2 regions of the Micromonospora sp. NPDC048063 genome follow, and region 1 is predicted to be linked to the other one. Evidence: riboswitches for the same ligand, from Rfam matches in the RefSeq annotation. Region 1 holds a riboswitch; the other holds the start of a gene.
The links. A riboswitch is a leader RNA that binds a small molecule or an ion and turns the genes downstream of it on or off. The one in region 1 is predicted to bind thiamine pyrophosphate.

Region 1 (3,392 bases):
GTCGACGGCGGCCAGCCGGGGCGGCAGGCCGAGCCGGTCGGCGGTGAGCAGCAGGTCGCCGGCCGGCGCGGTGGCGTGGCGGGGCGGCACGGGCCGGCCGGGCACCCAGACGCCCGCGGCGGCGAGCGCGTCGCCGTGGGCGCCGAAGACGGCCTGGGGCGTGCCGTCCGCGCGGACGCCGCCGCCCGGTTCGAGCACCACCACCCGGTCGACCAGCGGCAGCGCCTCGGCGACCCGGTGCTCGACCAGGATCAGGGTGGTGTCGGCGTCCAGCGCGCCGGCCACCGCCGCGCGGACGAGCGCGGCGCCGGTCGGGTCCAGGTTGGCGGTCGGTTCGTCGAGCAGCAGCAGCCCGGGCCGCAGGGCCAGCACCCCCGCCAGGGCGAGGCGTTGCTGCTCGCCGCCGGAGAGGGCCGCGGTGGGCCGGTCCCGGTGGTACGGGAAGCCGACCCGGGCCAGCGCCTCGTCGACGCGGGGCCAGATCTCCCCGGCGGGGACCCCCCGGTTCTCCAGCCCGAACGCCACGTCGTCGCCGCTGCGGGCCATCACGAGCTGGGTCTCCGGGTCCTGGAAGACGATGCCGACCCGGTCCCGGCCCCTGCGGGGGTCGAGCCCGTCGACCTCGACGGTGCCCTCCTGTTCGCCCGAGTCCTCGGGCAGCAGCCCGGCCAGCGCGGCGAGCAGGGTGCTCTTGCCGGCGCCCGACGGCCCGAGCAGCAGCACCCGCTCGCCGGCCTCGACGCGCAGGTCCACCCCGCGCACGGCCCACGCCCGGCGCCCGGCGTGCCGCCACCCGAACCCCCGCAGCGTCACCGCCCCCACGCCGTCCCCCTTCCGGCCCGCGCGCGGGCGTCGACCATGAGGTTGGCGGCACCCACGGAGATCCACGTCGCCGTCCACCTCATGATCAACCCCGATTCCGGTGGTGCAGGTCAGACGGCGGCGCGTTCGCGGCCGGCGGGGAAGCGGTCCAGGACGCCGGTGCCCGCCAGGGCGCGGGTGAGGGCCCAGCCGCCGGCGCCGGCGACGGCGGCGGCGCTGACGACGGTGAGCAGGGCGTACGGGACCCGGTAGCTGCCGAGCGCGTAGTCGACGTTCCAGACGAAGAAGTCGAACAGCGCCGCGCCGAGGCCGGTCAGCGCCCCGGCGAGCAGCGCGGTGGGCAGCCGGAACGAGCGGTACCGGAACGCGGCGAAGGCCACCTCGGCGCCGAGCCCCTGGATGAGGCCCTGGACGATGGTGATGCCGCCCCACTCCGAGCCGAGCAGCGCGGAGACCGTCGCCGCCACCGCCTCGCAGAAGAGCGCCGCGCCGGGCTTGCGGATCACCAGGCCGCCGAGCACGGCCGGGACCAGCCAGACGCCGTACATGATCGCCTGGCCGGCCGGGAAGAACGCGAACGCCGGGTCGACGGCCCGCCACAGCAGGCCCCAGGCCCAGAAGATGACGCCGAACGCCACCGCGATCACCGCGGCGATGACGACGTCGAGTGTGCGCCACCGGGTGGTCGTGTTGTCTCGCATGATTGCTCCCAGTCCTGAACGCGAACCAGGAGAAGACGCACGCCGCGCCCGGTGTGCCCGGACGGCGGCGCGGCTGGAGGTCGACCGAACTCCCTGCGCTGGCATTACCCAGATCAGGTTCGAGGGTCTGCGGGCGGTGCCCGCACTCTCAGCGCTGTGCGCTCCCCTGTCGGATGTGAAGTTGTCGCGCCGACGCTAACACCTTTGAAGATCATCGGGCAAAGTGATCTTTTCGCTGGTCACCAGCGAGTTCGCTCGATCTCGTCGGTTCCGGCCGGTACGCTCGGGCGGCCACTGGCGGAATCGGCGGAGGAAACCACGTGACATCCGAGGTTGACCGCTCCGTGCCGGATGGGCGCGCCCCGGGGTCGGTCGGTGTGGCCGCGCCGGGCGTGCCCCCGCAGGAGCCGGCGGGCGGCGGCGGGAGCGCCTGGCGGTTCGGGTCGGTCGAGGCGCTCGCGGTCCTGCTGGTCCTGCTGGTCGTGTTCCGTGAGCCGCTCGCCGGGGCCCTGTCCGCGCCCTGGCTGCAGACCTGGACCACCGTCTTCGTCTCGGTCATGGTGCAGGCGGTGCCGTTCCTGGTCTTCGGGGTGGTCCTCTCCGCCGTGATCGCGGTCTTCGTGCCCCGGTCGTTCTGGGCCCGGGCGCTGCCCCGGCACCCCGCGCTCGCGGTGCCCGTGGCGAGCGCGGCCGGCGTGGTGCTGCCCGGCTGCGAGTGCGGGTCCGTGCCGATCGCCGGGTCGCTGATCCGGCGCGGGGTCACCCCGGCCGCCGCGCTGGCCTTCCTGCTCGCCGCCCCGGCCATCAACCCGATCGTGCTCACCGCCACCGCGGTGGCCTTCCCCGACGACCCGGAGATGGTCCTCGGCCGCGGCGTCGCGAGCCTGGTCGTCGCGATGGTGATGGGGTGGCTGTGGCTGCGCCTCGGCCGGGCCGACTGGATCCGGCTGCCGCGCCGGCCGGAGCTGGACGACGGCCCGCGCGGGCGGGCGTTCTGGGCGGCGGTCCGGCACGACGTCACCCACGCCGGCGGGTTCCTGGTGGTCGGCGCGGCGGCCGCCGCCACCATCAACGTCGTCGTGCCCGAGCGCTGGTTGCAGACGCTCGCCGAGGACCCGGTGCTCTCGGTGCTCGCGCTGGCCGTGCTCGCGGTGCTGCTCTCCCTCTGCTCGGAGGCCGACGCCTTCGTGGCCGCCTCGCTGTCGCAGTTCTCGCTGACCGCCCGCCTGGTCTTCCTGGTGGTGGGGCCGATGGTCGACCTCAAGCTCATCGCGATGCAGACCGGCGTCTTCGGCCGGCGGTTCGCGCTGCGGTTCGCCCCGGCCACCTTCGCGGTGGCCGTCGCGGTTGCCGCCGCGACCGGGGCGGTGCTGCTGTGAACCGGCAGGCGCAGGCCGTCGTCCTGCTGCTGCTCGGGGGCGCCGTGGTCCGGGCCAGCCTCACCGACCTCTACCTGCGCTACGTCAAGGAGGGGCTGCGCCCCTTTTTGGTCGCCGCGGGCCTGCTGCTGGTCGTCGCCGCGGTCATGACCCTCTGGTACGAGCTGCGTCCCGCCCTCCGGCGCCCCGCCGCGTCCCCGACCGCCGACGGCGAGCACGAGCGCGCCGGCGGGGACCACGAGCGCGCCGACGGCGAGCACGAGCGCGCCGGCCGGGACGAGGCCGCCGACCACGGGCACGGCCACCACGAGCCGCGGATCGGCTGGTTGCTGATCCTGCCGGCGCTGGGTCTGCTCCTGGTCGCCCCGCCCGCCCTCGGCTCGTACGCGGCCGGGCAGGCCGGCACCGCGCTCTCCGCTCGGCAACAGCCGTCCGACTACCCGCCCCTGCCCGACGGCGATCCGGCGCAGGTCAGCGTGCTCGACTACGC
Region 2 (3,392 bases), on a different contig from region 1:
GAGGTGGTGCCGGCCTGCGAGCGGTTCGGCCTCGGGCTGCTGCCGTTCTTCCCGCTGGCCAACGGCCTGCTGACCGGCAAGTACAAGCGCGACCAGGCCCCGCCCGCCGGCAGCCGCCTCGCCGGAGGCGGCCGGTACGCCCAGCGCTTTGCCGCCGCCGACTGGGACACCATCGAGGCGATCGAGGCGTACGCGAACGAGCGGGGGCTGTCGATGCTCCAGGTGGCCATCGGCGGGCTGGCCGCCCTGCCGGCGGTGACCTCGGTGATTGCCGGCGCCACCACGCCCGAGCAGGTGCGCTCCAACGCGGAGGCGGGCGCGTGGCAGCCCACCGACGAGGACGTCGACGCCCTCCGCGCCATCCTCTGACCCACGTCGTCGCGCCCGCCCAGGCCCGGGCTGCCAGGGGTGGAACACCACGCACGTCTCCGACACTGGGAGGCAGCCCTGGTGTTCCACCCGTCCCCGTCACCCTTCCCCGCGCGGCCCGTCTCGGCCGGCTGCGGGGCGGTTGTCCCGTGGGCCTGCCGGGCGGGCGCTGGTTACCTGGCCGGGGGGAACGTGCGCCGGCGCGGGTGGAACGGGACGGCTGTCACCGTGGGCGGGTGACAGCCGTGCTGTTCCGCTCGTCGGCGCGTTCGCGCAGGGCGGCGGTGACGAGGCGTACCGTCCGGGTCCGGTGCCGGAGCACATCGTCGGCGGTGAAGCGGAGGACGATCCAGCCGGCCGCGCGCAGCGCGTTCAGCCGGGCGACATCCTGGCGGAAGTGGGCGCGCTCGCGGTGGTGGTCGCCGTCGTACTCGACCGCGACGCGCAGGGCGGGCCAGGCCAGGTCGACCCGACCGACGAACCGCCCCCGGGCGTCGCGCACGTCGTGCTGCGCCGTGGGTGGGGGCAGCCCGGCGTCGAGCAGGAGGAGCCGCAACCGGGTCTCCATCGGGGACTCGCTCAGCGGCTCGGCCAGCGCCAGCACCTCGCGCAGCAGCGGCAGCCCGGGCCAGCGGGGACGCGTCTCGGCGTACGCCCGCAGGGCCGGCAGCCCGACCACCCGGCGGTGCAGCAGGGCGTCGAGGGCGACGAGGGCCTCGTCGCGCGGCCCTCGTCGCGCGAGGTCGAACGCCGTACGCAGCGGTGTGGTGACCGGTAGGCCACCGAAGCGGGTCAGGTCGCTGGCCGGTAGCGCCGAGCGGGTGACGGCCAGTTGTGGGTGCGGGCGCAGCCGTGCCGGCCGAGAAAGAAGCACGCTGACCGCCGCGCCTCGGGGCAGCAGGTCGACGCCCCACAGGTACGCGGCGCTCGGCCCGGCGATCGCGGCACCGGCGGGCAGGAGCAGGGCGACCGCGTCGCACCAGAGCCGATGGTCGGCTGCGCGCAGGGCGTCCCGGTGCACGTACACGTCGGGGAGCAGGCGTTGCCAGGTCGGACCGCGCAGCATGGCGCGGGTCAGCAGCCCCTGCGTGATCGCGGTGCTGCCGCGGAACGGCAGGAAGGCGAGCCGGGGCGGGACCCGGGCGGGGGAGGGCATCCGGACAGCATCGCGTGACGGGCCGGTCACGCGCCGCCCCGATCGTCGGCTTCGGACGGTCGGTGTGAAATCCGCGTCCCGCCCTTGGCGGATCCGGTGATCCGTCGTACGGTGACACGCGCAAGTGACCCACGGGAGCCCGGTGCACCGGGCTGAGAGGGGGGCTGAGAGCCCCCGACCGTCGAACCTGATCCGGGTAATGCCGGCGCAGGGAGGAGTGTTGCCGTGCCGTCCCTTGGGCGACTGCATCTGATCACCGACACCCGACCCGGGCGGGATCCGCTGGCCGTGCTGCGGGCCGCCCTCCCCGTGGCCCGCGCCGAGCTGGTCGTGCAGGTCCGCGTCACCGACGACGCCACCGACCGGGAGGCGTACGACCTGGCCCGCCGGGTGGTCGCGCTCTGCGCGCCGTACGACGTCCCCTGCCTCGTCAACGACCGGCTGCACGTGGCGCTGGCGGTGGGCGCCGCCGGCGGGCACGTCGGCGCGGACGACCTGCCGGTCGGGGCGGCCCGCCGGGTGCTCGGCGCGACCGCCGTGCTCGGGGCCACCGCCCGCGAGCCGGGGACGGCCGCCGAGGCGGTCGCCGCCGGGGCCAGCTACCTGGGCGTGGGCCCCTGCCACGCCACGAGCACCAAGAGCGGCCTGCCGGCGCCGATCGGGCCGGCCGGGGTGCGCGCCGTCACCGCCGCCGTGGACGTACCGGTGGTCGCGATCGGCGGGGTGACCGCCGCGAACACGCCCGCGCTGCTGGCCGCCGGGGCGTACGGGGTGGCGGTGGTGGGGGCGCTGTCCGGGGCGGCCGAGCCGGCCCGGGCGACGGCGGAGCTGCTGGGAGCGCTGGGGTGCTGAGCCGGCCGGACGTCGCCGTGGTGGGGGCGGGACCGGTCGGGCTGGCGATCGCCTGGCGCTGCGCGGCGCGCGGCCTCCGGGTCGCCGTGCACGACCCCACCCCGGGCTCCGGCGCGTCGCACGTCGCCGCCGGGATGCTCGCCCCGGTCGCCGAGGCGTACTTCGGCGAGCACGAGCTGACCGGGCTGCTGACCGCCTCCGCCGCCCGCTGGCCGGCCTTCGCCGCCGAGCTGACCGCCGCCACCGGCGCGGACGTCGGCTACCGCACCGAGGGCACGCTGATGGTCGGGCTCACCGCCGACGACCTGGCCGAGGCGCGCCGGCTGTGGGCGTACCAGCAGGGTCTCGGGCTGCCGGTGACGCCGCTGCGCCCCTCGGCGCTGCGGGACCGCGAGCCGGCGTTGGCGCCCCGGGTGCGCGGCGGCGCGCTCGCCGCCACCGACCACCAGGTCGACCCGCGCCGGCTGGTGCCGGCGCTGCGCACGGCCGCCGAACGGGCCGGCGCCACGCTGGTGCCCGCCGCCGTGCGCCGGCTGTCCGACGTGGACGCGCGCGTCACGGTGGTGGCGGCCGGCTGCGGGGCGGCGGCCCTGACCGGGCTGCCGGTGCGGCCGGTGAAGGGCCAGGTGCTGCGGCTCCGCGCGTCCGGCGGCGGCGCGCCGGGCTTCCGGCACGTCATCCGGGGGTACGCCGACGGCGAGCACGTCTATCTCGTGCCCCGCGACAGCGGGGAGGTGGTGGTGGGCGCGACCGTCGAGGAGCGCGCCGACACCGACGTCTCCGCCGGGGCGGTGCTGCGCCTGCTCCGCGCCGCCGTCGACCTGCTGCCGGAGCTGGCCGAGTACGACCTCGTCGAGACCCTCGCCGGCCTGCGCCCCGGCACCCCGGACAACGCCCCGATCCTCGGCCCGCTGCCCGGCCGGCCGGGCGTGCTCGCCGCGACCGGGCACCACCGGCACGGCATCGTGCTCACCCCCGTCACCGCCGACCTGGTTGCCGACCTGGTGGTCACCGG

Region 2: linked by a shared signal. The riboswitch ahead of thiE (thiamine phosphate synthase) and the one ahead of ACGFZ2_RS33930 (ECF transporter S component) in region 1 are both predicted to bind thiamine pyrophosphate.

Annotation. Positions count from the first base shown of each region.
Region 1 covers NZ_JBIDBG010000034.1:16,525-19,916, reverse strand. The annotation lists gene ACGFZ2_RS33935 (ABC transporter ATP-binding protein) at 1-822, opposite strand, end outside; gene ACGFZ2_RS33930 (ECF transporter S component) at 933-1,523, opposite strand; TPP riboswitch at 1,596-1,701, opposite strand; gene ACGFZ2_RS33925 (permease) at 1,901-2,902, shown strand; gene ACGFZ2_RS33920 (TIGR03943 family putative permease subunit) at 2,899-3,392, shown strand, end outside.
Region 2 covers NZ_JBIDBG010000002.1:142,746-146,137, forward strand. The annotation lists gene ACGFZ2_RS05455 (aldo/keto reductase) at 1-369, shown strand, start outside; gene ACGFZ2_RS05460 (DUF559 domain-containing protein) at 593-1,525, opposite strand; TPP riboswitch at 1,648-1,756, shown strand; gene thiE (thiamine phosphate synthase) at 1,751-2,377, shown strand; partial or broken gene thiO (glycine oxidase ThiO) at 2,371-3,392, shown strand, end outside.